DNA from 2 places in the Phormidesmis sp. 146-33 genome. Region 1 is predicted to be linked to the other one. Evidence: riboswitches for the same ligand, from Rfam matches in the RefSeq annotation. Region 1 holds a riboswitch; the other holds the start of a gene.
The links. Region 1 has a riboswitch for cyclic di-AMP ahead of ACJ2PR_RS06915 (universal stress protein). Riboswitches for the same ligand answer to the same signal wherever they lie in the genome.
Positions count from the first base shown of each region.

Region 2: it holds a riboswitch for cyclic di-AMP, as region 1 does, so the genes downstream of both, ntrB (nitrate ABC transporter permease) here and ACJ2PR_RS06915 (universal stress protein) in region 1, are expected to answer to the same signal.

Region 1 covers NZ_JBJPHU010000011.1:49,058-63,919, forward strand. Annotated here, with positions in the region: gene ACJ2PR_RS06900 (phytoene desaturase family protein) at 1-772, shown strand, start outside; gene ACJ2PR_RS06905 (DMT family transporter) at 814-1,728, shown strand; gene ACJ2PR_RS06910 (hypothetical protein) at 2,230-2,517, shown strand; cyclic di-AMP (ydaO/yuaA leader) riboswitch at 2,914-3,042, shown strand; gene ACJ2PR_RS06915 (universal stress protein) at 3,169-3,840, shown strand; gene ACJ2PR_RS06920 (shikimate kinase) at 3,959-4,564, opposite strand; gene ACJ2PR_RS06925 (hypothetical protein) at 4,680-4,823, shown strand; gene ACJ2PR_RS06930 (hypothetical protein) at 4,926-5,498, opposite strand; gene ACJ2PR_RS06935 (flavin prenyltransferase UbiX) at 5,580-6,200, opposite strand; gene ACJ2PR_RS06940 (ribonuclease R family protein) at 6,310-8,652, opposite strand; gene phoU (phosphate signaling complex protein PhoU) at 9,083-9,754, opposite strand; gene ACJ2PR_RS06950 (hypothetical protein) at 10,020-10,961, shown strand; gene clpP (ATP-dependent Clp endopeptidase proteolytic subunit ClpP) at 11,056-11,661, opposite strand; gene ACJ2PR_RS06960 (hypothetical protein) at 12,203-14,563, shown strand; gene ACJ2PR_RS06965 (thioredoxin domain-containing protein) at 14,695-14,862, shown strand, end outside.
Region 2 covers NZ_JBJPHU010000057.1:1,419-16,280, reverse strand. Annotated here, with positions in the region: gene ACJ2PR_RS20990 (UDP-N-acetylmuramoyl-L-alanyl-D-glutamate--2,6-diaminopimelate ligase) at 1-20, shown strand, start outside; gene ACJ2PR_RS20985 (alkaline phosphatase family protein) at 314-2,542, shown strand; gene ACJ2PR_RS20980 (hypothetical protein) at 2,967-3,098, shown strand; gene ACJ2PR_RS20975 (hypothetical protein) at 3,205-3,441, shown strand; gene ACJ2PR_RS20970 (hypothetical protein) at 3,438-3,587, opposite strand; gene ACJ2PR_RS20965 (DNA methyltransferase) at 3,951-6,680, shown strand; gene ACJ2PR_RS20960 (hypothetical protein) at 6,931-7,149, opposite strand; gene ACJ2PR_RS20955 (hypothetical protein) at 7,165-7,461, opposite strand; gene ACJ2PR_RS20950 (hypothetical protein) at 7,506-7,727, opposite strand; gene ACJ2PR_RS20945 (ABC transporter ATP-binding protein) at 7,770-8,606, opposite strand; gene ACJ2PR_RS20940 (ABC transporter substrate-binding protein) at 8,852-10,255, opposite strand; gene ntrB (nitrate ABC transporter permease) at 10,519-11,367, opposite strand; cyclic di-AMP (ydaO/yuaA leader) riboswitch at 11,457-11,650, opposite strand; gene ACJ2PR_RS20930 (nuclear transport factor 2 family protein) at 11,873-12,253, shown strand; gene ACJ2PR_RS20925 (DUF5678 domain-containing protein) at 12,452-12,778, shown strand; gene ACJ2PR_RS20920 (hypothetical protein) at 12,791-12,928, shown strand; gene ACJ2PR_RS20915 (hypothetical protein) at 13,155-13,541, opposite strand; gene ACJ2PR_RS20910 (hypothetical protein) at 13,551-13,883, opposite strand; gene ACJ2PR_RS20905 (hypothetical protein) at 14,283-14,687, opposite strand; gene ACJ2PR_RS20900 (tetratricopeptide repeat protein) at 14,635-14,862, opposite strand, start outside.

The DNA.
Region 1 (14,862 bases):
GGGCACTCACGTTGAGCAGATTTTGGTTGAGTCTGGCAAAGTGCAAGGCGTACAGCTCAGAAAAGGGCTGAGAAAAGGAGAGACAAAAAGGGAAATTTTGACAGCTCCGATCGTGCTCTCTAACGCCACAGTTTGGGACACCTACACCAAGTTACTCAAACCGACTGATCTGCCTGCGGCTTACCGTCAGACTTCGCTAGACACGCCCACAGTCGATAGCTTTATGCATCTGCATCTGGGCATCCGATCGGACGGCTTAGAAAATCTGACCGGGCACCACGTCGTCGTTCACGATGCGGCTCAAGACATCACTACGCCAGGAAACACCTGCATGATTTCGATTCCCTCAGTCTGGGATGCAAATCTGGCACCCCCTGGACACCACGCCCTCCACGCCTACACGCTAGAACCGTTTGAGGGATGGCACCGAGACGACACCTATGAAGAGAGGAAAAGATCGCGATCGCACTCCCTGTTTCGTGCGTTAGAACGGATTATTCCTGACCTGCGATCGCGCATTGTCCTGGAGCTAATCGGCACTCCCCTCACTCACGCCCATTACTTGCGCCGTCATCAGGGGACGTATGGAGCCGCGATCGCCGTTGGTCAAGGCAGGTTTCCCAGTTGCCATACGCCCATTTCTGGACTTTACCGCGTCGGAGACAGCACGCTTCCCGGAATTGGAGTGCCCGCTGTCGCCGCCTCTGGAATTCTCTGCGCCAATACGATCGTCGAGCCTCACCAAACAGCAGACCTCTTGAAAAAGGTTTGAGTTCTGAGTTTTAGATTTGCCGCCCTCACCTTCTGTCTGCTATGTCCTTACTTCCCGCTGGTTTGCTCCAATTTAGAGGAGAATTTGCTGCGCTGACGGCCGCTTTGATTTGGGCGATCGCTTCCATCATCTATACAGGTGTCGGACGGCAGGTGTCGCCCTTGATTTTAAATCTCACTAAAGGGTGGATTGCGATCGTCTTCCTGCTGATTACGCTGGTTTTACAAGGACAACCCATTCCCGATATCAGCCCCACAAGCTGGATTTTGCTCCTCCTCAGCGGCATTTTGGGCATCGCCTTTGGAGACACCGCTTACTTCAACACCCTCAACTGCATCGGAGCCAGACGAACGCTGGTCTTGGAAACCCTCTCCCCCTCTTTGTCAGCCCTATTAGCCCTGATATTTCTGCAAGAAAGTCTGCCGCTCTCAGCCTGGTTAGGAATCGGACTGACCCTCACCGGAGTGATATGGGTCGTCCTCGAACGGGTTCCCCCATCTGAAGCTGAAACTCACTTTCGTCCCCTACGAGGTCTAATCTTTGGCGTTTTGGCAGCCCTGGGACAATCTGGAGGAGCCGTCTTATCACGGGCCGCCCTGTCAGGAACTAATGTAGACCCTCTCTGGAGTACCCTGATCCGATTATTGGGATGCACGATTGTCCTGCTTCTCTGGGTCGTTTTGCAGGGGCAGTCTCGTAGTCTAATCAAACCACTCCAGTCTCATCGATTGCTCAAGGTAGTAGTCGGAACCGCCTTTGTCAGCACCTACCTGGGTATCTGGCTTCAGCAGACCGCTTTAAAGTATGCCGCTACTGGGGTTGCTCAGGCGCTCACCAATACAAGTCCTTTATTTATTTTGCCGATTGCCGTTTACATGGGTGAAAGAGTTAGTTTGAGAGCAGTTTTGGGGGTGGCGATCGCGTTGACTGGAGTTTACCTGCTGTTTAGAGCCTAAAAGTTAGTTCAAAAAGTGAGCATTTCATGACTAATAACCTATGACCGATTGCCTAGATGCATCAGTATCGCCGCAAACGATCCCTCATAAGTAAGAGACATGGCACCGTGTTTTTTTGCTACAACCAAAGGGAGATCATGGAGTCAGTAGCATTCACTCAAGGCACAATAGACTCCTAAAACCGTAAACTTTGAGTGACATCACTTCTAGGAAAAGAGAATTTTTGGTTGGCTCAGATCAGTCCAGCAAGGAGCAAATTCAAGTAAACTTTCTACTAAACGTATCAGGTAGCGACTCATACGAAACCCTTGTCCGTAGATTTGAGGTAGTTTATTTTTTAATACCTCTCATCTTGAAAACAGCTTACGTATTCACGCTCATGGAATCAGCAGAGCTTCCCTGTATTTGTATAGAAGGCGCTTCGGATACCATTTCTCGTCCATTAACAAGCGATTGAAGCCCTATCAGTTCCTAAAACATCATTCATGAGGGTTATCCACAATGCAGACACTGTTGTTCTTCCTGGGTGTTTTTTACCTTGGTATGATGCCCATTTTGTTTATCGGCTGGCTGGGTTTTTTCCGACAAGACGCTGATATGTCAAAAGAAGAAAAACAGATGTCTTTAATTGTGTTGACGATCGCGACGCTACTTTGGCCGATCGTTTTACCCTTTGCTTATTTAGAGCTGCTTGGCAAATTCAAAAGAGCTACTAGAACCAATCGTCTATACAAAAATTTGTTAGAAACAAACGTCGAAACAAACGTCACAAATTCTCAACTTTGTTAATTAAGAGATTCTCTAGCCAGAAAGCAGTCTCCCAAGAATCTCCACTACCCCAGAGGCTGCTCAAAACATCTGATTAAACTTCCTTTTAAGCTGAGTCTTTAGACAGATATTAATCTAAAATCTTTATGAAATAGTTGTATTTGTAGTCTAGATAACAGACACTAACAAAACATATCTTTTCATAGGACAGGCAGACCTGTAATTTGCGCTGTTATACTGTTAGAGTTTGCGGTTAAATAAACTCAAGCAGAAACGATTTTTGTCTTAAAAGTAGCAGCCTTTTACCATAAAGCTGCACTAGATTGATCAATGAAGGATTCCATAACTCTAAGTTGGATTCTCCTTCATGTGCCGTCAAACCATTATTTGAGTGGGTAGCCTAATCTAAATTTTGGCTCAGTAAATGTTCTGAGTTGCGAATTTGAAGCGGAGGAACCAACCTTTTGGGGCGAATCTTACCCAGATTAAGAGAGACACCTTCCAGTCTTAGCCCGTCAGCTAACTCCGTCGGCAATGGGAGGAGCGCCCAAGACTTGCTACTGTCAGCAACTGTCATTGAGGTCTCCTGGTATCTCAAGCTCGGATTTGTTCTGAGTGTTGAGTTTAGCCCTGACCCACCTCTCGCCTATCCTAATCCTGAGAGGTTTTACTGTGAATATTTTGTCCATGTTGGTGCGGCTTCAAAGCACGCTGGGTCGTTCTGATCTAGTGAATCAAATGGTGCTTTTGCCCAAAGCGCATTCTCTGACCCCAAATTCTAAGCAAGAAATCAATTTGGCGGTTGGCTATTCGGGTTCTCCTTGTAGTCAAACGGCTCTAGACTTGACGCTGTGGATTGCCCATCAGACCCGGCTCGCCACTGGCAAACAAGTCACTGTACAGGTTGTGTATGTCGTCGAAAACAAAACGACTAAGATCCCGGTCTATTGCCCTACAGAAAGCATTCGAGAGGTTGAAAATCGGGTAGATCTGAGAGAGCGCCCATATCCTCGCAAAGCCGATCGTCAGGGTCATCAGACAGCAGTAGTCGAGCTACCCGAACTCAGTGATTTCATCCAACCAATCGGGATGTCGGACGTATTTGAGCAAGCCGATCGCATTCTCTGGCAAGCGCGCTGTCTAGCGGATGAGTGGCGAGGGTCACTAAAGACGCATCTGCGATTTGGCACCGTAGCCGAAGAGTTAAGGTCTGTGGTTCAGGAAGAGTCCGCTTCACTCTTGATTTTGGGTTGTGAAACGACTGCTCATTCGCTGGTACAGCAGTTAGGTCAGGACTTTCCCTGCCCCATTTTGGGCATTCCTTCAGCGTTGGACAACGATTGAGAAAAGGCTATTCGTCCAATCTTGAACTCTGCAACGTATGAGAGGGTGGAGATAAGAGAATCATTGGGGAGTTATTTTCCCGTCTGATTCTCTCATTTCTGCCCTAACTGTTTTGAAGCTAGTTGTTTTGAATCTGATTCTGAATTTTATAAGGAGCCTCTCGATTGAGTCGATCGATCTCCTGAGTGGCGGCGATCTTCTGCTGACAGGCTTGAGCGATCGCTTCCATAACTCGGCTAGACACCTCAGTCGGAGACTCGTTAGCTTGTGCTGTAATTTTCACATCTGCCTGAGCGTATAGGGATTGACGCTGGGCTGTCAGCGTGTTGAGTCTCGCTTTGAGCGTTTCTGAAGACTGTAGCAGGGGACGGCTGCGATCGTGCTGCAAGCGATTGTAAAGCTCATCCAGGGGCAAGTCTAGCCAAACGATGACTCCATGCCGCAGATATCCCCAGTTTTCGGGTTTGAGGACAATACCGCCGCCCGTCGCGATCGCAAGTCGAGTGTAAGGAGCTAATTCTGCCAAAACGTTAGTTTCTAGCTGTCGAAACGCTGCTTCACCCGACTCTGCAAAGATTTGAGAAATTGACTGCCCGCTGGCCTGCTCAATGACGGCATCAACATCAAAAAATTGGTAATCAAGTTGGTCTGCCAGCAAGCGTCCGATCGTGGTTTTGCCAACCCCCATCATGCCGATGAGATAGAGATTTACGCCTTTTAACAAAAGAGTTGTCCGTTGATTGAATAAGGGTTCTACACCAGCCTAGCGTTTTTGGAGGATTGAGCGATCGCTGCTTTTGACCAGACGAATTTCGATAGAAGACTTGCTGCATAAATGAATGGGAGCCACTGCGATCAACATGGTTGTCACCCCCGTTTTGACTGACCTGCTCTACACGCAGCATCTTGCTTACAAAGCGGACACTTATCACAACACGATCGAGAGCCTGGAGAGAATGTGGCTGCGATCGAAGTCCCGGTAGATAGTTAGTTTAGCGAACTCAAAAGATTTAGCTAACTGTCAAAAATACGGTCAAGAACACAGTGGAAGAATTAGCATTTCTCAAGCGATAGAAGCAATTCTTTCATCCCTCATCGTCCTCATTTTGGTCGAGATTGCGGTTTGGCGGAATGATCACCCGGTAGTCAGCATCCACCACAGAGTCAGGCGCAGCAGGGCGAGTCGCTTTAGGGTCGCGGTAGCTGTAAGAGTAGGATGAGCGAGTCTCAGAGTCAGGGGACGGAGAAGCGGAGGTGCGTTTGCGGTCTTTTGGTTCGTCTTCCCAGCTTGAATTGTCGTCAAACCAATCTGAAGCGTCTTCCTCCCAGTCTGATGATTTGTTGGCAGCTTGGGGCGTGGGTTCTGAAGCAGGGGACTGCGTGTAGGAATAAGCTCTAGCGGAAGACTGATCAAACGATCGCGCCTTTTTTCGTCCTTTGCGTTGAGCGGTGAAGCCTGTCAGCCGAAACAAAATCGAAATGACAAGGGTGGTGACAATGCCTGCCGCAATCGCGCCCAAAATCCATAGCGACAAGGGAAATGCAGGCGATCGAATGCCCAAAAAGACAAGCTGCATCGACGGTGCCCAGTTGGGCAACACAAACAGCAGCAACAGGACGGCAATTCCGAGCAGCAGGATGAGACGAAGAAGAGGCATAGTTTTTGAGTCTTGAGTTGTGAGCGTTGAGTTTTGAGGTGGGCAAATTCAAATCTCAAAACTGAGAACTCATTGTTGATCCTAGCCTTCTTTCCAGCGATCGATAGGAACGCAGTCAATTTCTAACTGATCCAACGCACGGGCGACGACAAAATCGACGAGATCTTCGATCGTCTGAGGGTTGTGATACCACGCCGGGATCGCGGGTACAATCCGGGTTCCCGCTTCTGCGAGGGTGGTCAGATTGCGAAGATGAATCAGGCTAAACGGCGTTTCGCGCGGCACAATCACCAGCCTGCGACCTTCTTTAAGCTGCACATCAGCCGATCGCTCCAGCAAATCAGAACTCAATCCGACTGCCAATTTTGCCACGGTACTCATACTACAGGGAATCACCAGCATTCCTACCGTACGAAATGAGCCACTGGCGATATTAGCACCGACATTAGTAGCTGAGTGACAGGTCAGTTGACCGCCAAGCTCGACTCCACACTGCTGCCGCCAAAATTCCTCTTGTTGCAGAGGGTCAGCAGGCATCCGAATATTTTTCTCAGCTTGCCAGACCATATAGGTTGCTTTAGAAGCGACAAGCTCGATCGTATACTCCGCCTCTAGCAAATACTTGAGCGCACGAACAGCATATATCAGCCCAGAAGCTCCTGAAATGCCCAAGATGAGTGGACGAGAAGAATTAGAAGGCACAGAAGACGCTCATTGATTTTAAGTTCGGATTTTGAATCTAACATTCTGAGCAGTTTTTACACTTAAACCCAAAACTCAATACTCAAAATCTTCCTTATTGTCCTCCTTATTATTCCTCACTATCGAGTTCTTGATCGGGAGCGTTGTCTTCACCTTCGAGATCTTCCTCGCTGGCTTCGCTGCCTCCGCCTACAGCAATCAGGTCAATCTGCTGACGGTAATAATCGACACTCTTGACCTGCACTTCGATTCGATCGCCCAGTCGATACTGTTTGCGATTCTTGCGTCCGACGAGGGTTTGTTGGCGCGATCGAAACTCATACCAGTCATCCTTGAGCGAACTGACATGAACCAGCCCCTCGACCAAGAGTTCTTCGATCTCAACAAACAAGCCGTAGGATTGAACTCCCGTAATCAGCCCGTGGAAGATCTCGCCCGTGCGTTCTTTCATCAGTTCGGCTTTTTTCAGCCCTTCCAGGTCGTTTTCGGCATCCTGGGCAATTTTTTCGCGTTCGCTCAGATGCACCACCACGGCTGAAAAATGGCTCTCTAATTCTTGATGAATTTCGGTGGGCAATACGTTCCAGGTGATTTGTCCGTGACTGGAGCTATGACGCAGATGGACGCTTTCTTTGGCACGAGTAGAGCGACGATCGCGCCCGTCTTCAAACAAAGCATGGAGGGCCCGATGCACCAGCAAATCAGGGTAGCGCCGAACGGGAGACGTAAAGTGAGTGTATCCCTGCTCTAAAGACAGCCCAAAGTGCGATTTTGGAGTCGTGCTATAGAAAGCAGGTTTGAGCGTGGACAACAGCAGATAAGTTAGTACTCGTTCTGATTCTGATTCTGCAAATTTGTGGGTTAGATTTTGATAGTCCTGCGGATGCACCTCGTCTTCCTGTTCTAGCTTTAGGTCAATGCCCATGCTGACGGCTAGCTTGATCAGTTCTTGTACGTCGTCTGGGTCGGGCGTGGGGTGGACGCGATAGACAGCAGGAACTTCTAAAGCGTGAAGGTGAGTTGCGACGGTCTGATTGGTCAACAGCATCAACTCAACAATCATCGAGTGAATGGGCAACGTCGAAGAAACGACTACCGCTCCTAAAGATCCTTCGTCGTCGTAGTGAAACTTGCTAAATGTGTACTTATCAGCTTCTTCAGGGGCTTCTGACCCATCGGGACGAGCGTAAATTTTTTCGGGCAGATTGAGTTCAAAGGCTCCTCGCTGGCGGCGCTGCTCTTTGATGGCGTGGCTCAACTCTGACAAGTGAGACAGCATTTCAAAGATTGGCTCAAATTCTTGAACTTCTTCGGTGTGCTGCTTGGCGAGAATCAATTCTGCCTGGTGATAGCTGAGTTGATAGTTGATCTGAATCACCGTCGGCTGAATTTCAAACTCAATCACTTGCCCGTCTGTGTTTAACGTCAGCACGACCGAAATCGCCAATCGATCTTTTCCGGGCTGTAGCGAACAGAGGTTGTCAGTGAGTTGCTCAGGCAGCATGGGCAGCACCAATTCGCCCAAATAGACCGAAACGCCGCGTCTTTGAGCTTCACGATCGACCGATCCGCCCGCCTCAACATAGTGGGCCACATCGGCAATATGAATGCCTAACTGCCAGTTGCCGTCATCGGTGCGATCGAGCGTAATCGCATCATCGGCACTATCGGTCGCCTGCGCTTTGATCGTAACCGTCGTCAACCCGCGCAAATCCAGCCTTTTTTTCAGTTCGACTTTGCTAATTTTGGCGGATAGTCCTTTTGTGGCGGCCAAAACATGGTCTGGGAAAGCCCGCGGTAAGTCATGTTTGCAGCAAACGATATCGATGTCGGCCGCTTCAGAATCGGGGCCGAGAATTTTGGCGACTTTGCCGATCGGGGCATGTTGCCCCAATGGATAGCGCTGCACTTCGACATGCACCAGGTTATCGATCGCGTCTTCTAGATGATTGCCGTTTTCTCTAAGATCCAACTCAAATAAGAGACGATCGTCCAACGGCACAGCCCGATAGTCTCCAGAATCCGCTTTCTTGAGCCGAGCCAGCACCGAAGGATTTGCCCTTTCTAAAATTAACCGAACTTCACCTTCAGGACTGCGGCGACGACTGCCTTCTTTGGTCACACGCACCAATACGCGATCGCCGTTCCAGGCATGATTTAGCTGGCTTTCGCGAATGTAAATATCTTCTGACCCTTCGATATCTTGAATTGCAAAACAAAAGCCCTTACTCGAACAGCGCAGCTTACCTTCGACCACGCCGTCTTCGGTGACTCGACGATATTTGCCTCGCTCTTTCACCAAAATGCCGACTTTTTCCAGGGCATCTAGCGTAATCTGCAATCTGCGGAGACTGGCTTCGTTGAGACACTCTAATTTTTTCTCTAGAGCTTTGGGGGCGACCAGCTTATCTTCTGTAAAATTTGCCAGCAGTTCGGCGATCGAGAATTCCATGCAGCGATATGTCCTCGTAATCTTCTGTTCGTTCGTGCGTTTCGCGCTTCCACAGAGTCAAGTCAACCCCCTTTCACTCAACGCAAAAAGGCACTCGCCTGTGTGGTTTCCCCGTTGGGCAGTGGGGAGTCTGCGGTTTTCAGCCGTCACAGCCCGATCGCAGTCAGTTGACCCAAGCTCACCCAATTGCTCAGTTCATTGTCTCGAATGACAATTCTAGAGACCTCTCCTCTCAAAGCGTGTTGGATGTCTCTGCGAAGTGTCGCACACTCAGGTCGCTTGTCTGCCCACGATCGGTCACCTAAGTTAACCCAAAAAGGTCATTCTAACGATCTTCACTCAGGTTTTTCAGATAGGCGCTATTTTCAATACTGTCATGAAAAGGGGCACGATCGCCACAAGAAGTAGGGATGAGAGAGAACTTCGTTCCTTACCTCTGCCCCGTCACGATGTAAGCCACTCGCTTTCCAATATTAGTGGCGTGGTCGGCCATGCGTTCCAAGTGGCGAATCAAGAGCACTAAAAGAACGATCGGTTCTACAACACCTTGGATGTCAGACTGATGTGCCAGGACAGTATAAAGATTTTCGTAGTCTGAATCGACCGCATCATCCTTGAGTTTCACCTCTAGCCCAGACTCCGCATCCAAATTAGATAACGCAGCCAAACTCATCGCTAACATGGCCCGACAGCGATCGAACATCATCCGAATTTCGCCCATGTGAGGAGAAACCGGGTAAGGAAATAAGCGAACGGCCACATCTCCCAAGTTTTTGGCGTAGTCTCCGATGCGCTCTAAGTCACGGACAAGCTGCATCACGGCACTCAGCAGCCGCAAATCTTGAGCCACAGGAGACTGAAGGGCGATTAAATTAACACATTCCAACTCGATCTGTTTGTAGAGGCGATCGATTTGCTTGTCCTGAATCCTAATTCGCTGGGGCGCATCTAAGTCTTGCTCAAACAAAGCCTGCCTCGCTAAGCAACAAGAATTTTCAACAAGCGCCCCCATTCTCAACACATCTCGCTGAATGCGCTTAAGCTGACGTTCAAAATTGATCCGAAGTGGTTCTTGACTTTCCAAAGCTTTTTTATAAATCATTTCATAAGAGACAATAAAGGCTGATCTGGTTATTAGAACTCCTCTTAAGTGACCCACTATAGCAAGACTTTTTGGCGAGGTCAGGTATCGAGCAGAACCTTTGAGATTAACTTTTTAGATTTAATTTAAGGAAAAGGTGATCACAATCTGAGATAATCCATTACTTTATAATTTCTCACACAGAGCAACTTTCAAATTCTCTCTTGAGAGGGATAGTTGAGGCTGTGACCAGAGAGTGTCGAGTCCCCTACCACCTAGAATGGACATGAATGCAACCCATCTGATTTCTAACATCGATCGCTCGACCACTATGTATTCGTCTACACCGCAAGATGACTCGCTGAACCCTGCTATGTTTGCCCTGCGTGAAGCGCTGCCTGCGGAACTGCACCAATCCACGAGTCACAGTTTGTTTGCTCAACTCCGCAGCCGTTATCCGACAGGTGCCCTCAGTTCTGAGCTAGTCCAGGTTCATGAAGGTCAGTTTGTCGTCCGTGCTTTGGTACAAGTGGGCGGATTGACGATGGCGACTGGGATGGCTGCCGCCGATCGCGTTGAGCTTGCCGAAGATCGGGCCAGAATTCGTGCAATGGAGGTTTTGGGCATCGCCCCGACTAACCTTGCCTCTCCCAGCGTTTCAGCCTTTGAGATGTCAGCCCGACTGATGACCGAAGCCTCCCAACCAGAGATTGCAGGCAGTTTAGCGACCCCTCAGCTTTCTGAAAGTCAATCGTCTACAGAACCGACCCTCAGAGATGCAGATAGTTTCGCTTCCCCAGTAGACCCCATCCCCACGCCCGAAGAAATTGCGTCTCCTCCTCGCAGCCGCACTAAGAAAAAAGAAGCGCCTTCTGTTGCTCAGTCCGATGATTTCTTATCCACGTTTCCGGGTTTGGACACGCCTGAGCCAGCGATCGAGATGGAGTATGAGTACACCGAAGCGTTTGAGCCTGCGGTAGAGTCTGCCAAGGTCACAGTGCCCGATATGCAGCACGACCCAGTGGATTTGTCAGATGCGATCGCCCAGATTGGCACCGAGATCGAGCGAATCGGCTGGACAAAGAAACAGGGCAGCACCTACCTCCAACAAACCTATGGCAAAAAAACCCGCGCCGAACTCACCGAAGACGAGTTGTTAGAGTTTCTGCACTACCTCAAGGCTTTGCCCTCAAAGGGACATCCCTCAATGAGTCAGATTCCATTTTAAGAAAGGGATGAGGGATGAGACTTTGGACTCTAGACAGAAGAAATTTAGGTCTTGGGTCTAAAGTCTTTACTCCTCACTCCTCACTCCCGACCGCTTACTTCACCACTGCGGGCCGGGTAGCTGACGGACGACGCTCAATTACTTGGTCGATCAGTCCATAGGCTCTGGATTCTTCGGCTGACATAAAGAAGTCGCGCTCAGTGTCTTCCTGGATGCGCTCGATCGATTGTCCGGTATGCTCTGCCAGCATTTCGTTGAGGCGCTGCTTATGGTAGAGAATTTCTCTGGCCTGGATTTCGATATCAGTCGCTTGACCCTGGGCACCCCCCAACGGTTGGTGAATCATGATCCGCGAGTGGGGAAGGCTCATCCGTTTGCCTTTGGTGCCAGCGCTGAGTAAAAACGCTCCCATGCTGGCAGCAAACCCGACGCAAATCGTGCTGACTGGCGGCGTAATCTGACGCATCGTGTCGTAGATCGCCATACCTGCCGAAACAGAACCCCCCGGAGAGTTGATGTAAACGTAAATGTCCTTCTCGGAGTCTTCTGATTGCAGGAAGAGCAGTTGGGCGACAATCAGGTTGGCAACGTCTGCGTCGATCGCCTGCCCCAGAAAAATGATTCGCTCTCGCAACAGTCGAGAATAGATGTCAAAGGCGCGTTCGCCCCGACCAGACGTTTCAATAACGGTAGGAATCATGGAGCCTGCTTTTGATAATTTTCATTATTCTAGCGATTTGAGTGAGACGACGGAGACAATTCTCAGTTAAATGGCTGAATTAAGGCAAACTAAGGCTTTGCTAAACCTGTTAAAACAACATTTAAGCGCCTAGTCAAATGAATGTTTAAAGATAAGTAACTGGTTTTAAAATTGGAATCATAACTAACTATTTTTACAACTGAAGAATTTTACTAATCACAACTTTAAAGGAACGATGAACTGTTCTGTTTGATTTGTGTTGATCTCAATAATATACTGTGGTTTAATTCCTGTAAAAATCGCTTAAACAACCACGCTGTAAGGATTAAACTGTCACACGTCACTCTCGTAGATTTGCTGATTCAGCCGAAAATCTGATAGACAAATTTGACATTCTCTATATAGAATTCAAGAGAAGATAAGGTTCCCAAAATAATTTGCTGGAGCGGCTGAAGGTGTATCTCTTTCCTCGATAAGTGGTGAGATTTGAGTGAGTTTTTTCTAATAATTGATTGCAATTAGTAACAAGACAGGCACAACAATGGCTACAGATTTTCTGACTTCTTTGCCGACTAGTCAGGCGGCTCTTACGACCCGTCCCGTTGCTCCAGGTTTGGCAGTTGACCCCTTTACCGGAGATGATGTCACTGCCAAACCCTGGCTTTTTGGCTCTAGCGCTGGAACGAGTCTGGGCTTGACTGCTAGAGGAACCATCACGCCTTCTACAAATGGGCTGCCAGGGTTTGCGACGGCGATCGATACTGCCGGAAATGGCGCACTTCGGCTCACTAGTGCAGGGGGAAACCAATCCTCGTTTGTCATCTTCAACGAGGCGATTAGTAGCGGTCAGGGGCTGTCTATTACCTTTGACTTTTTCTCCTATGGTGGCAGTGGTGCTGACGGAATCAGCTTCTTCTTGATCGACGGTAGTCAGTCACCGACGACAGCAGGAGCACCCGGCGGAGCGCTTGGATACGCGGCTCGTGGCTCCACCCCTGGGCTATTGGGCGGCTACTTAGGGGTCGGATTTGATGAGTTTGGCAACTTCTCTAGCCCAACCGATAACTCACCTGGAGGGACTGGGGCCGCTTCTGATTCGATCGCCGTTCGAGGCAGCCAGGCCAACAGCTATCGATTCCTCACAGGCAGTGGCACATTGCCCACCAGCTTAGACGTACCGGGTGCAGCAGCAACTCGTACCGCAGCTCGACGCACTGCCCGCATTGACCTCTCACCAACTGGGCTTCTCAAAGTGCAGGTCGATTTGAATGCGGATGGAGACTTTTTGGACAACGGTGAATCTCCTACAGCGCTTCAAAATTATGACGTGGCCGCCAACAACGGGGCCCTACCCGCCAACTTCAAGTTCGGCTTTTCATCTTCGACAGGGGGTTCGACCAATATTCACGAAATTCGCGGGCTGTCGATCGGTGCCAGCGGACAACTAATCGGGGGACTCGGAACGGGCACCAGCTACACCTCATTGCAGCCTCCCGTCGTGCTTTCTCCTACGTTGACCATCAGCCCCACTACAGGCAATCTGACCTCGGCGACGGTCTTCATCACCAACCTTAAACCAGGGGATGTCTTGAGCATTGCAGGGCAGCCTGTGACAACGACGAGTGGAACGATCGGAACGTTGACTTGGAGCTATGACTCTGCAACAGGTGCATTAGGCTTTAACGGGGCGGGAACGCCTGCCGAATATCAAGCAGCCCTGCGGCAAGTCACCTATCGCAACAGTGGCGCAACGCCAGACACCGAAGTTCGCAATATCCGCTTACGGCTCGATAGCGTTCCGGGTGGCCCTGGCAATGAAATTCCGGTTCAGGTGTCATTGACTACAGTGCGTCCTGGGCCAGACCTTTTGTGGCGAGACTCCGCATCCAACGATGTCGCCTTCTGGTATCTTCAAGGATCAACCCTTGCTCAGGCCAATATTGCCTCATCAAATTTGAATCCTGCTTGGGTGACGATCGATTCCAAAGACTTTGACGGGGATGGAATTGGTGATGTGTTGTGGCGCAAAACGGACACAGGTGAAACAGCAATCTGGTACATGACCAACAATGGGGTCTTTAAGCCCAACTCTGGGGGCATTTTATCAGCGGCAACCCGAACCCCGATTCAAATCATCAACGATGGGTGGGAGTTGGTCGGAGGAACCAATATTGATGCTGACGCAGCCCTAGAGCTAATCTGGCAAAATCGCAGAACGGATGAATACGCCTTCTGGAACGTAGACTACGCTACGAATACGGTCACCAGTTTTGATTACTTCCGCGATGCGGCTGGAAACAGGCTCAAAGTCGGAGGCTTCAACACTTGGACAATGGTCGGTTTGGCAGACTTTACTGGAGACAGCCGCTCAGAAATCGTCCTTCGCTATTCGCCGCTTGATGAGACCGCTTATTGGCGCTTTAATATCGATGTGGCGACAGGTCAGTTGCGTCTGGCCAATTCCACCTTCTTGCCTAAAACAGGTTTCGCGACGGATACGTTGCAGGTTCGGGCGATCGCTGACTTTAATGGAGACAACCGCCCTGACATTCTCTGGCGCAAGTCTGATCAAGACCTCACCATTTTATGGACGATCGGGGTCGATGGTGCAGGACTTCTGACTGCAACACCCAGTACGCTGCCGACCACAGGCACTGCCGACTGGAAGGTTGCAGGAGCCGCTGATTTTGTGGGCAACGCGGGTGGTGGTGATGGCACCGCAGATATCGTCTGGCGCAATGCGGTTAGCGACGAGGTGGCTATCTGGTCGATCAAGGGCGGCGTGCTGGATTCACCTAACACCGATTTCGTTAGAAGGACGACTGGGTTAATTGCTAAGAGTGACCGTAGCACCTGGGATGTCGAGGCAGTCAACGAGTTTGGCGTAGGGACTCCAATCTAGAAGTTGTCAAGTTGCAAATGATGTCGAATGTTCAACAGCCGACTGAGTTTGGACAGGTTTGAACCTGAGTGAAAGGGGTGTCTTAGGGCATCCCTTTTTTTGGACTTTCTTCTTTCCGCTAGACTGGCAAAATGACCTTTTGTAGAGTTCTAGCCGCCATGACCAATCGACTTGCCCAGGCTCAAAGCCTCTATTTACGAAAACATGCGGAGAATCCGATCGACTGGTGGCCCTGGTGTGATGAGGCGATCGAGACCGCACGACGTGAGAATAAGCCGATCTTTTTGTCGGTGGGCTAT
Region 2 (14,862 bases), on a different contig from region 1:
AACGAGGCAAACGATCCTAATGGTGCATTATTCGTGGTAAGCAGATACGACAGAATTGTTTATCTAAGATTCATCAATCTATGTAACCTTCATTCAATTTAGTGTTGTAGAAGCTTCCAAGATCTGTAGCACTCAAAGATCAATTTGGTATAAGGGATTCAGCAGTCTAAAGGTGTGGGTTAGAGTACCGCTTAAGATGATTGCTAGTTTGAGATGGATAATTTGTCGATCGCGTTAATCCAAACATAGTCTGGGCTTAACATCCTGGTAGTAGACTACACAGCAATTCAGTTAATCCAATCCAGGCACGTTGATGAATAACCATTTTTGGGAAAATCTGAATCCTTCCTCAATCATTCAGAGAATCTCTCGGTATATCAGGGTGATTCTATCTAGCATTGTTCGACCTTCAAATTTTCGCTTATTTAGACGACTTTTGGCATTTGCGATCGTCACCTTTTTGATTGCAATTGGTATTCATACAACGGTTGCTCAAAGTGCTACTAGACAATCGCCCGTTGTGTTGATTTCTCTAGATGGCGCAACGCCTAGATTTGTTGAAGAGTATCTACAAAAAGGCATTCTCAAACCGAACCAGGGCCTGGGATTATTAAAAAGTCGGGGAGTCGTTGCCGAGCGTAACATCACCTGTAATCCCTCACTGACGGCGGCTTGTCATGTCTCGATCGGAGCCGGGGCCACGACGGCCAAAACCAATGTAGTCGCTAACAGTTTTCACCTGGTTGCCAGTCCGTTTCGGCAAAATATTAGCGGGTTTGCAGCCCCGATCGGCGGCTATTCGATCGACGCTAACGGCGTGAGTCAAAGCGCCACACCCACCGCAGAACCCATCTGGATCAGACTGCGACAAAACGGTAAAAAAGTCGTCGCTGCCACCTTTCCGGGTGCCGATGGCGCTGATATTCGTCTGACCACTGCGCCGACCAGTCCGCTACTGCAATCTGCTAAAGAACGCACCGTCGATTACACCGTGCCATTTGGAGCCTTTGCGGGACTGTCTGCGAGAGGGTTTAGCCTGACTCGTTCTGACTTTCAGCCTGCCTCAGAGCCGACGATTGCTCAACTCACCGCCGTCAACAAAGTCTCCTACAGTCCCGTTTTGCAAACTTCGCTAGAGCAGGTCACCGTCGGAGGAGCCAGTTTTGATCTGCAAGCGGCGGCACTTGACACCAGCAACGATCGCCAGACTAACTACGACACGATCGTGTTCTTTGATGCAAAATTGGGAATTCAAGTGGGTGGCAGCTTGCCCTCTACAGGGTCGGCATTTGTGCAGGCAAAACTCAAAAAATCGAGTCCGTTTTACTTTGAAGGCAGTTCTAACAAGGCTGGAACCGCTTTTTATGTCAGCAGACTTACGCCTGACTTGTCTACGGTGCGTTTAGTTCGCTATTCGGCTAACGCCATTCCTCGCAACGCTGCTGTCTTGGCGGATGTAGACGATATCAACAACAATGTTGGATTTTGGGCACCGCAACCTGATTTTCGGATTCCTCAGCGATCGGCAGTCGGTCTGAATGCCTTTCCTGATAGAGAACTTGAAGACATTTACGAAGACCTAGTTCAAACCTTTACCGACTATCAAACCCGTGTCGCCCTGAGAGCGATCGCCAAGAATCCTGATGCCGATCTGGTGCTGCTGTATTTTGAACAACCCGACGGCTCGGAACACCAATTTTTGACGATCGACCCGCGACAGGCAACCGATCCCACTGATCCCAACTCGATCAACGGGGGACAAGATGCTGCCAAGGTTGCCCGCTATGCGACCTATGTTCAGAGGGCTTATCGAGTCGCCGATCGAGCGCTTCAGCAAGTGATTCGAGCCGTCGGGACTCGTGGGGGCATTCCGCGCCGTAACATCATTGTCGTGTCGGATCACGGGTTTTCGCCCTTCCACACCTCGGTCAATCTCACGCCTTACCTGACAAGTAAAGGATTTGATCCGACTAAAGTGCGGGCAATCACGTCGGGCCCAGCGACCAACATTTACATCAATCTACAGGGACGCGAACCCGATGGCACCGTCAGCCGTGAAGAATATGTCACCCTCCAACAGCAGATTGTGCAAGCGCTTCAAGAATTGGTAGACACGAATCCCAACTACGCCAAAAACCAACCCATTTTTGACAAGATTTACCCACGTCCGTTGCCCCAAGATGGGAGCGATCGCCCCTTTGGTCTGGGCACCAACGAATTCATTGCTCAAGACAGCGGCGATGTGTTTGCGACAATGGCTGAAGGCTACAACTTTGACGGAACACAAACCCCTTCGATTCCACGACTGGGGGATAATTCCTCGGTGACTGGCTTCCTTTCGGTGCCCAGCTTTTATGGCGCACATGGCTACAATCCAGAGAAGCTCAACATGAGTGCGGTGTTTTTTGCGGCGGGGCCAGATATCGATCAGGGCAGTCTGAAGCAAGTTCGCAATATTGACGTAGTGCCGACGATCGATCGTCTGCTCGGAATCGAATCAGCACCCACTGTTCAGGGACAAGCTTTGAAGCTTAAATCCTGAGTTCTCTGAATTTTGGAGATTTCTGAATACTGATTTCTGACTATCAAAGGCTGTGGTTGAGACACTCCACTTAACTCTTGAAGATCGAGTTTTGCGGATTTCCACTACAGCCTATTTTTTAGCGTGAATTCGATAAGAGGTTTTCCGCTTCGTTGTTCACGGCTTCTGCCCCCCAACCCCCCAATTTTGGGGGACTTTCAGAGAGGAATTCTGGTTCAAAGTCCCTCACTCGTGGGGGATTTAGGGGGCGTTCCTGGATCTAAAAGCGAAGCGAAGCGTTCATCGAACTGACGTTTTTTAGCGTCAATTTGACTTGGTTATTTCTTGCCTTTTCGCCGTCAAGATTACTAAATCCTCTGGGGGGTGATTAGCATGGGGGAAACCGATCAACGGCGATCGTTCAGCATCTAATGCTTGTTGCCCCATGAGTCTCCATTTGTTACCTGATTTTTTTGAGTCCTGCCTGAATTCGATTTGTCAGCATTACGCCCATTGGTGGCAGGTCTACACACGGACGGATGTGGTGGGATGCGATCGTCAAAAAACAGCCCCATGAATTTGATGAAGTTATTTGACTTCGTTGTTTGCATTTTCTGCTCCCCAAGTTGCCAATTCTGGAAGACTTTAGATTAGTGCTGAGAATCTTGTTTGGCGGCTGACCGATGGTACGATCAAACACGCCCCACGATCGTAGAGACGGCATGGCTAGAGAGAAGCGAACGATTCGATATGACGATGATGTGTGGGTGCTACTAGAAAGTCACGCAAAGGCAACAGGCAGACCCGTCAACACGATCGTCAATGATGCCCTGCGCGAGTATTTGACTGATGAAAATAGCCTTGAGGCACGAGTTGCCGCTTTGGAGGCGCGGGTAGCAGCGATCGAGTCACGCGGTTAGGTTCTGCCTTCGACGAGCGATTTTAGGTCAGTTAGCAGGTCTACTAGCATTCGGACTTGTTCATCGATTTCGTCTGGCTTCTCTGGGTCGAGGCGAACGACGGTTTCGACGACGATCGAGAGGTCAATGATGATTTTGGGTTTCATGGGTGGCTATAGGGTGGCTAAAGTCTGTCACTAGCATAGCGGATTCGTTTTCTGTGAGCAAGCCTTTGAGCGAAATTTGAGCTTGGCGGTTAATTGAACGTAGGTTCGATAGAATTTTCCGCTTCGGTAGTGAGCGCTTCTGCCCCCCAACCCCCCAATCTGGGGGACTTTAAGCCCAGATCTACGGTTCAAAGTCCCTCACTGGTGGGGGATTTAGGGGGCTGCCCAGATTTGTAACCGCAGCGAAATTTTTCGTTGAATTCACGTTAATTGGGCGACAGTTGTGATTAAGCAAACAACGATCGTGATTTTGACGACTCTGTGTGAATACTGATAGAGAAGCCCCCTACGAGAAGATTTGATATGTCAGCGACTCCTGCCAGCCTTCAAGCGTTTGTTAGTTTTTGCCAGGGTCTGAAGGGGGATGAGAAAGGGGAGTCTCAGACGTTTTTAGATCGTTTTTTTAGGGCATTTGGGCATGAAGGGGCGATCGAGGCAGGCGCGGAGTTTGAGGATCGGCTCAAGAAGTCCAGTGCTAAAGGAAAGACGGGATTTGCGGATCTGGTGTGGCGATCGCGCCAATATGTTCCGGGCGTTCTCATTGAGATGAAGAAGCGGGGCGAAGATCTGAGCAAGCATTATGCCCAGGTGGAGCGGTATTGGATGCGGATTACGCCCAATCGGCCTCGGTATGCGATGTTGTGCAATTTTGATGAGTTTTGGATTTTTGACTTTGAAAATCAGGTGGATGAGCCTGTAGACAAGATTTCTCTAGAGCAATTGCCGGAGCGATCGAGCGCGTTGACGTTTATGGAGATCGGCGGGATGCGTCCGGTGTTTCAAAACAATCAGGTGGAGGTGACGGATCGATCGGCGCGACGGCTAGGAGAGCTTTATCAGTTGCTGTATGAGCGGGGTAAGCACAATGGGTTTGACAGCTTTAGTGAGGAGCAGCTACAGCGGTTTATTTTGCAGTGTGTGTTGGCGATGTTTGCAGAAGATCGGGGGCTGTTGCCGCGTGATATTTTTGTGTCGCTGATTCAAGACTGTATGACGGGGGGCAGCACGTATGACTTGATTGGGGGGCTGTTTGAGCAGATGAATCGGCGGGGCAAAACGCCTGCGGGACGCTATCAAGGAGTGGATTATTTTAATGGTGGATTGTTTGCGATCGTTGACCCGATCGAGCTAACGCATGAGGAGTTGAAGTTTTTGGATGTCTGTGCGCGAGACAACTGGACTTATGTGCGTCCGTCGATTTTTGGCAACATTTTTGAGGGGGCGATCGATCAGTCAAAGCGTCATGCTCATGGGATTCACTTTACGAGTGAGGTCGATATTCGGCAGATTGTCAGGCCGACGATTAGTGATTTTTGGGAAGAGCGGATTAATGGGGCGAGTTCTATTGCTGAGTTGAATGCGCTTCAGCTTGAGTTGCAGGCTTATCGGGTGCTTGATCCGGCGTGTGGGTCGGGCAATTTTTTGTATGTGGCGTATCAAGAATTAAAGCGGCTAGAGAAACTGTTGATTGACAAGATTGCAGAACGGCGGCGATCGGACACGGGGCAAATGGCGATCGGCTATGTGACACCCAATCAGTTTTTTGGGATGGATACGAATCCGTTTGCGGTGCAGTTGGCGCGGGTGACGATGATGATCGGGCGAAAGATTGCCATTGATAAATTGGGTTTGTTTGAGCCTGCTTTACCGTTGGATACATTGGATCAGAATATTGTCTGCAAAGATGCCCTGTTTAGCGAGTGGGAAAAAGCAGATGCGATCATTGGCAACCCGCCGTTTTTGGGTGGAAAACAGATGCGGATTGATTTAAGTGATGAATATGTTAATCAAGTGTTTCATCGCTTTCCAGATGTAAAAGACTCGGTAGATTTTTGTTCTTATTGGTTTCGTTTAGCTCACGATCATCTTGACGAAAATGGTAGAGCCGGATTGGTTGGCACAAACTCAATTAGTCAAGGTAAAAGTAGAAAAGCTAGTTTAGAATACATTACTCAAAACAATGGCTATATTCATGAAGCAATCTCTACACAGCCCTGGTCAGGAGAAGCAGCAGTCCATGTCAGTTTGGTGAACTGGAGTAAGCAGCTACCGAAAAGATATCATTTAGATAATCAAATTGTTCTAGCGATTAACTCGTCGCTGCAATCTACGGTAGATGTTTCAAATGCAAAAAGGCTTTCAGCTAATCTGAGCAGATGTTTCGCAGGTATAACTCCCGTTGGTACAGGCTTCATCGTCTCCTTAGAGCAAGCAGAGGCATGGAAAAAGGCAGATCCAAAAAATTTAGAAGTTATACGCCCTTTTCTGGAAGGTAATGATCTCGCGTCTAATCCATACAAAGATCTAAGAAATTGGATTGTTGATTTCAATGATATGAGCATTGAAGAAGCAAGTGAATATATCCAGCCATTTCAGTGGATTAAAACAAAAGTTAAGCCAGAAAGAGATTTGAATCGTAGGCAAGTTTATCAAAGCTACTGGTGGAAGTTTGGAGAACGAAGACCAGCAATGCGTCAAGCTCTAAAATCTGTTTCTCAATATTTCGCTGTTGCTCAAACTTCAAAATGGGCTATCTTTCTTCCTTGTTCGCTGGAATGGCTACCTAATGCCAGGACACGAGTTGTTGCTTGTGATGATTTTTACATCTTGGGGATACTTACTTCTACAGTACATCGGGTTTGGATGAATGCACAAAAATCAACTCTCAAGGCAGATATTTCCTACACTCACAACACTTGTTTTGAAACGTTTCCATTTCCGCAATCGCCCAGCGCAAAGCTAATTGATCAAATTCGCAACGCAGCCCTAGAACTTCATGAATACCGCACCCAACAGATGGAGAAAAAACAATGGGGCATCACTCAGCTATACAACCAATTTTTTCACGAACCCAGCAGCCAACTCGCCAAACATCACGCCAAACTCGATGATCTCGTTCTAAACGCTTATGGGTTTAGCAAAACTGACGACATCTTGACCAAACTCCTCGACCTCAACCAACAACTCGCCCACAAAGAAACCCAAGGCGAACCCGTCATCGGCCCGTGGGCACCCACCGACAGCCAGCCTTAATGTGAATTCGACAAAGTTTTTGCTGCGGCTACAGATCTGGGCAGCCCCCTAAATCCCCCAAAATTGGGGGACTTTGAACTAAGATTCTTGTCTTAAAGTCCCCCAAAATTGGGGGGTTGGGGGGCAAAAAGTCTCCCAGAATTGGCAGCTTGAGGGGCAAAAGCGCAAAATAACGAAGCGGAAAGCTCGATCTCTTCGAGTTACCCGCAAGGGGGCGAATCGACGTAGCTTCACATCTCAAACTCAAAACTTACGCATCTCTGCGCTCTAGTAGAGCAACCAATCGATCGACACTTTCAGCCTGCATTCGAGCCGTTTCAGCCTGCTGTTGAGTGATTCGCTTGAGTTCATCAAACCCAGTCGTGACCATTTCTTTGAGGCGATCGATTCCCTCATTTGTGCTTTCAATGCGTTCAGCAATCTTTGTTGTGGCTGTTGCTAACTGTCTGAGTTCGTATTGAATACCCATAACACGTTATTTCTTTTAATTTCCCTCTTTGCGCTCTAGCAGTGCGATCAGACGATTGATACTCTCAGCTTGCATTCGTGAATTTTCCATCTGCATTCGAGCCGTATCAGCCTGCTGTTGAGTGATTTGCTTGATTTCGGTGAAGCCAGTTGTGACCAGTTCTCTAAGCTCATCGAAGCCAGTATTAACGGTTTCTCTGAGGCGATCGATTCCCTCATTTGTGCTTTCAATGCGTTCAGCAAGCTCTGTTGTGGCCGTTGCCAACTGTCTGAGTTCATACTGAATGCCGATCGTAAAATCCGGTTGCGTCATAACCCCTCACCATCTTGGACGTGAATGAATTTTACCAGCACAATCTAACTTCTCTCTCTCCGCTCTAGCAACGCCACCAATCGATTGACACTTTCAGCCTGCATTCGAGCCGTGTCAGCTTGCTGTTGAGTAATTTGCTTGAGTTCCTCAAAACCAGTCGTCACCACCCCAGTCAGGTGATCAATCTTCTCAGCCAGCTCTGTTGTAGCCGTTGCCAACTGTCTGAGTTCGTACTGAATGCCGATCGTAAAATCTGGTTGCGTCATAGCTCCTCATCATCTTCAACGTGAATGAATTGTACCAGTAGCTCATTCATCGCTGCCAAAGTGCTGATCGAGAAAATTGAGTGCATGATTGCGAAGGTCATAATATTCAGACGACTCTCGAAGCTGTTGGCGATCGCGCGGATGATCAAACGGCACCTCTAAAATTTCGCCGATCGTCGCAGCCGGCCCGTTGGTCATCAGAACGATGCGATCGGACATATAGATCGCCTCATCGACATCATGCGTAATCATCATCACCGCCTGACGGTGGCTCTCCCAGATTTCGAGAACCTGACGCTGAAGTTTGCCGCGAGTCAATGCATCCAACGCCCCAAACGGCTCATCCATCAGCAACATTTTGGGACGAATCGCCAACGCACGAGCAATCCCCACTCGCTGCTTCATCCCGCCCGAAATCTGATCCGGGTATTTGTCCGCCGCCGCCGTCAGATTCACCATCACCAGGTGTTCATTCACAATCTGCTTTTTGTCACCCGCAGACAGATCCTTCAACACTTCATCGACTGCTAACCGAATGTTTTCTCGAACGGTCAACCACGGTAACAGCGAATAGTTTTGAAACACCATCATTCGCTCGGCTCCCGGCTTGCGAATCTCTCGCCCGTCGAGTCTCACCGATCCAGAAGTCGATTTCTCCAGCCCCGCCACAATCTTGAGCAGCGTCGATTTACCACAGCCAGAGTGACCAATGATCGAAATATATTCATCCTGCCCGATCGCTAAATTAATCCCCTTCAGCACAACGAACTCGCCCCCATTGGGAGCCTTATAAGACTTGTGCAGGTTCTCGATTTCTAAAAATCCGGTTGGATGAGCGTTGGTGTCAGGCATGTCGATCGTCGGTATCGATTGACTCATGATAAATCTCCTGGGTGAGAACTTTGTAATTAGCGAATCGGTTCCCGGCTCAATGAAGGTCAGTTCAAAGGTCAGTTCTATGGGTCAGTTCTATAGAATTCTTGCGCTTCGTTGTTTGAGGCTTCTGCCCCCTAAATCCCCCACGAGTGAGGGACTTTGAATTAGATACTCTTGTCTTTAAGTCCCCCAGAATCGGGAGTTGGGGGCAAAAGCGTTGAAGAACAAAGCGAAAAACTCCATCCAATTCACGCTAGATAAATCTTGGTAGGAGCATTGGCTCGAATCTCAAAACTCTCCAAATAGCGAACCGGATCACTCGGATCAAACGCTTTCTTGTCGATAAAGACTTCCGCAGGTTCAATCTTGTAATCATCACTCGGACAAGCAATTCCCAGGTCAGCCGCGACTTCTCGATAGATTTCAGTCTTCCAGGACTTTTCGGCAACTTCGTGAGCATTGGCAGGAATTTCCTTAATTTGTCCCCAGCGGGCGGCTTGCGTCATTAGCCAAATGCTGTGAGATCGCCACATAAACGTCGAGTGAGCATTCGGCACTTGCGGCACATTTGAGGGAAGGTCGAAGAAAACAGTCGTGTCGTCTGCCTTCACGGTGCGATCTTTGCCATCGAATCCGCCATAGTTATATTCACCCACGATCGCAGGTCGAGTCAGGTTGAGTTTTGCCCCGGTGAACGATCGCGCAGAAATGATTTTGGCGACCTCTTCTCGATTGTTGGGATCGCCACAGTAGCGACAGGCTTCGATCATGGCTTTGAGCAGCGATCGATAGGTTTTGGGATTCTCATCAATAAAAGACTGCGTGACACAGAGAAGGCGATCGGGGTGTCCGTGCCAGATTTCTTTACCCTGAGCAAACGTGAAGCCGATTCCTTCATTGCCTGAAATGGCGCGTGTGTTCCAGGGTTCGGCCACCATATAAGCCTGCATTGCCCCGATGCGAACATTCACCACCATCTGAGGCGGAGGCACAATCATGACGCGAAACTCCTGAATCGGATTGACTCCCGCCGCCGCCGACAAATAGCGCACAAAGTATTCATAAATTGCAGAACTGAGAACCACCGCCCAGACTCGTTTTTCAGACGGCAAGTTGTCAAAATAGCGCCGAAAATCTCGTCCAAAGGCCTCCAAGTCGCCATTGTATTCAAACCAGGGACGCAGGCCAGACTCCCACATCGCTCGATTCATGGTCATTGCGTTGCCGTGTCGATGAATCGTCATTGCGGCACAAAGTGGGGCATGTCGGGCCCCTTCTGCTCCCATTCGAGCATTGACTACGGCACCAGACACCACAGGCGATGCATCCAATCGTCCAAAGATAATGCCGTCGCGAGAAGTGGCCCAACTGGCTTCTCGGCTGAGTTTGACGTTAAGACCGTACTTATGAAAAAAGCCTTTCTCCCAGGCGATCGCAAACGGCGCACAGTCATTGACGGGGACGTATCCGATCGTTAGATTTGGCTTCTCCAAACTTTCGGGCTTGATGATCTGGTCGATCGCTAAAGCCGCTTGAGAAAGAGACTGAGGGGCACGATTGGCATCGATCGCACAAGACGATAACACGAGTCCGGTTGCCGTTCCGCTCATTTGTTGCATAAACTTCCGTCGTGTCCAAAAATCTTGAGTCATAGCGGAGAAGGGAGGAGGAATGAGGGAGAAAAGAAGGGATGAGGGATGTTTGGTTTAACGGGAGTTCGATTAAGTTTTTTCGCTTCGGTGTTCTGCGCTTCTGCCCCCCAACCCCCCATTCTGGGGGACTTTAAGACAAGAGTTCTAATTCAAAGTCCCTGACGGGTGGAGGATTTGGGGGCTTCTCTCATAACCGCAGTGAAGAGATTGAATTAGTGAAAAGATTGAATTCACCTGGGTTTAGCGGAGAACTTAAAGCTTTTTCAGGTCGATCGCCGCTGACGAGTTACAAACGCTTCGAGTTGGGTGATGGCAAAGTCTAGGAGCAATCCTGTTAGACCAATTACTAGAACGGCTAAAAACACTGAACTTAAGTTGAGGCGGCTCCATTCATCCCAGACAAAAAAGCCAATTCCTATGCCACCTGTCAACATCTCGACTGCTACAATGACCAGCCACGCCACACCCAAACTAATTCGTAAACCACTAAAAATGTACGGCAACGCAGCAGGCAAAATAATCCTGGTGATTCGTCTCCAGCGCGGCATTTCTAACACTTTTGCTACGTCTAAATAATCTTGTGGAACGCTAGAAACACCAAGCGCGGTATTGATAATCGTTGCCCAAAGTGACGTGATAAAGATTACAAAAATTGCAGAGGGATCAGCCAAATTGAAAATTGCTAACGCAATCGGGAGCCACGCCAATGGAGACACCGGCTTAAAGATCTGAATCACTGGATTCAACGCCAACATCGCTCGTCTAGACATGCCAATCAGAAAGCCGATCGGAATCGCTACGAACGCCCCCAAACCAAAGCCAATCAACACCCGCCGCAAACTCGCCAACAGGAGCCAGCCAATTCCGAGATCCCCTGGCCCACGCCGATAAAAGGGATGCAAAATGAAATCTAAGTTTGCCATTAACGCTTCTGGCGGAGTCGGCATCACGTCGTGTTTGAGCAAGGCGATCGCCCACCACAGCACAATCACACCCAAAAACCCGATCGCAGGCAACCACACCGCTTCTTGAGCGATCGCGGGACGCACTTTTCGCCAAGTAGCCTGACTCGCAACGGCTACGATCACAGCCAAGTTTAGCTGAAGGATCATCGTCAACACCTCAAGCTCAAAGACTCAAACTAAATGTTCGACCTAAATTAGAGACACTGATGAGCCTAAAGCAAAATGCTGAAACTCTACAGTCCTCTCTCAACCGCCGACGGAGTTAGCTGACGGGCGAGGGCTGAGAGATGCCCTTCTCTGGTATTGGTCGCCGACTCAAGTTTGAATCGTTTGCGATCGACCTTTCACAGAAGATAAGCCCCGATGTTTTGGTTCCTCCGCTCCAGTAAGTTACTTGCTAGAAACTCACCAGATTAAGCTGACCGATTTGACTTTTAAAGACTCTACCATTCTCCGCCAAATGTATCAATCCATCTTTTGTCGTAGGGTGCATGGACAAAGCTGGAGGATAGTGAATATCAGAATTACTTTGGTTTATACAGCAGATTTCTAGTTAGTGAAGCACACTTAAATTGGCAAGAAACCTGACCAGGAGTTTCAATCACTTATTTTTGTACTTCATCTATTTGCAAAGTGCTGTAAAGGTGACACGATGAATAAAACAGTTGAAACTCAAATTATTGAGGCCGAAGAACGGCTTAGACTGGCAATGTTGGCTTCTGATGTCAGCGTCTTGGATGAACTACTCGCCCCTGAACTCGTCGCCACCAGTCATCTCGGAGAAATCATTAGCAAACAAGACGATCTCGCTGCACACAAATCTGGCTTGATTAAGATCTACGAGCTAACCCCTTCCGAACGGCAGATTCGACTGTATGGAGAGGTCGCGATCGTCTTCGTCAGAATGCAAATAGTTGGCACCTACAATAGCAATCCCGCGAACGGTGACTTTCGTTTTACCCGCGTCTGGGCCGTCTCCCCCAAAGGAACCTGGCAAATCGTCGCCGCTCACATTGGAATGGTTGCCCAATAAAGTACTTCACGGCGATCGACTGCAAGCTCGATTTGATTGTCACACAATTCAATAGGATCGGCTGCAAACTTGATTTGATCGTGATTTTCGAGAATTGTGGTCACTGTGAGGAGGCTTGCGGGCAGGAAAGGAAGAACGATCGATCGCACTTCCAGGCAATCAGCTTAGGTTAGCGCTCGCATCTCACTCGCTTTTTCCTTGGCTGCAATCGCGCTTCACAGTCTTTCGTTAAGCGATCGCATTGATGTTGTTAAAATTGAGGATATTGTCAATGAGGCTGAGAGTATGGAAGTCCAAATGCTTGCCGATATTCTTGCGTCAGATAGTCAGTGGCTTGCTACGCATTATGACGAGCTAATTGCAAAATACCCTGGTAGAGTGGTTGCGATTGAAGGTGGGCAGATTGTAGGCGTTGCGGATACTAGAGAAGAGGTTTGCCGTCCTTTTGTTGAGGCAGGGGTGGAAGTTTTGCCCTTAGTCATTGATGTTCCTCACCCAGAGACATCGTATGATTTGTTGATTTAGAAGGTGTACCTTGTGGCTCCGATTCGGTTTCCCTATCTTCAAAAGCGAGGAAATCTTGAACCGATTATTCCAATGGGTGTGAAGTTGGGAGATCGTTGGGAATGGATTGAGGTTTATGTCGATTCGGGTGCGGCTTACAGTCCTAATTGACCATATGCTGGTTTGCGAATAGCGATCGCTCGACTGTACAGTTTGGTTGATCTGGAACGTTTGCCCAGATATGACTTGCTGCTTTAGCAAAATGTGTAAGGTGAAATCGGGTGAGGATTGAGAGACAACCTGAAGGTTCATAACACCGCTCTCACAATAATGGTCTAATTTCAACGTGCTAGAAACGGCTACGATCTCGCTATCTGGAAATGGTTGAGCGCTGGCATCAATTTGGATCAGCGATCGCAACAACATGAGGCGAGTGAACATCGATCACCCAGTTCTCATCGATTACTTCTAGGCTGTCGTCTAGAACTAGAAGTAACTCGCCCACAGGTAAGCCTGTAGGAACGAGGAGTAAATATCTAAGTTGAAGCCAATGCGCGGTTTCTGTTTGATTTGGAGTTACGCCTAGAGAACTGCTAATCAGTTGAGGAGTAGGCAGTTGTTTAAATCGAATCGTTTCGTAAGGTCGATCGTTTTCGTCCCAATAGCCGTGAATTTCAGCTTGGCAATCTTGTAGATGTTGGTGTGCGATTTGATTTGGATCGATTTGTGCTAGAGCTTGAGTGAAGTTTTGCCAAACTGGATGAGTTTTGAGTGTTGTATTCACAGAGCTTATTCAATGAGTGGTCATTTTGCCTGGGAAATGGAGGACTTCTTCTATTATTTTGGCGTGAAATCGACGGTTGCCACCTTTTCCCAAAATTTTAGATTTGAAATCATAATCGAGTTCCTCTGAGGGAACCAGCCCAGTATTTCCTTTGGGCGGAACGACACCTTTCTTGATCGCTTTAAGATGCTTGCCTAATCCATCATACAAAGTACCGAGTTCGATCTGAGATTGACTGAATGAAACTTGTTGATCGTTGTTGAAGCAATAAATTTTATTCACCTCGATCACTTGCCATTGGTTCGGAAGTTCTGGATATTCTGAGCTAGAGCGATCGCTCATGTTGTTTCAGTCGTAGTCAGTGTTCCAGATTTTAGCAGGTCGCAAAAAATGAAGCGCGACCCCTTGCGGGTAACTCGAAGAGATCGTGCCTCTCAAATAGAGCGATCGCATTCAAGCCGATAAGCGATCAAGGTGCTGTTGAACGATCGCGCTACTCAATTGTTCACAAAGTTTTTCGAGCAGTTGCTCATGAGTTTTTGGGGACAGTTTTCCAAGTTGTCTCTGAATCATCGATCTTCGTAATGTGGACTAGATCGGTTGAAAGGAGTTGAGTTGGGATTCGACTTGTAATGAGCGCGAAGATGATATGACGATTCTCTAACTGAGCTTGTTAGACAATACGCGGGGCGAATTTTGCTATTTGATAGATCGTCGAAGGGAAACTCGATCAAGACAATCTTACGCTTCATCTGCGATCGGTTCACCATCTTCTAAGGTGTAAATATCTTCTTCAGGATCGTTCAGTAAGTCGTGGACAGAAGCAGCGATCGCGGACAGTGACCATTCTTGCTCTGAAGAGGGATCTGAAGTGTCTAGAGAATCGACAAAGGTAAGAACGACCTGCTGTTTTTCCAGAGGAAGCTGGCGAAGTTTGTCGAGAACAGCTTGCTGAATTTGAGTTGCTTCTAACATAAGACGATAAACAGGCAGATTGGCTGTCCCGAAGATAACGCTTTCCCCCATTTTACGTGATTCAAGTGAAATCGCTCTAACAACAGGCGATCGCACTGCCAGGTTAAACAGATCGCATTCAATCCGACAATCGATCGAGGTTCCGTTGAGTGATCGCCATATGATACTCATCGCCAAACTCCATAAAGATTTCCATTGCGGTTTGCAAACAAGCTCTCGCCTCCGCAGCATTTCCCTCCGCCTCTGCTAACAGCCCTAATTGACCATAGGTACTGGCTTGCGAATAGCGATCGCACTTTGTAGACTGCTGATTAAATCCTACGATTACCGCTACTGAATGACTATC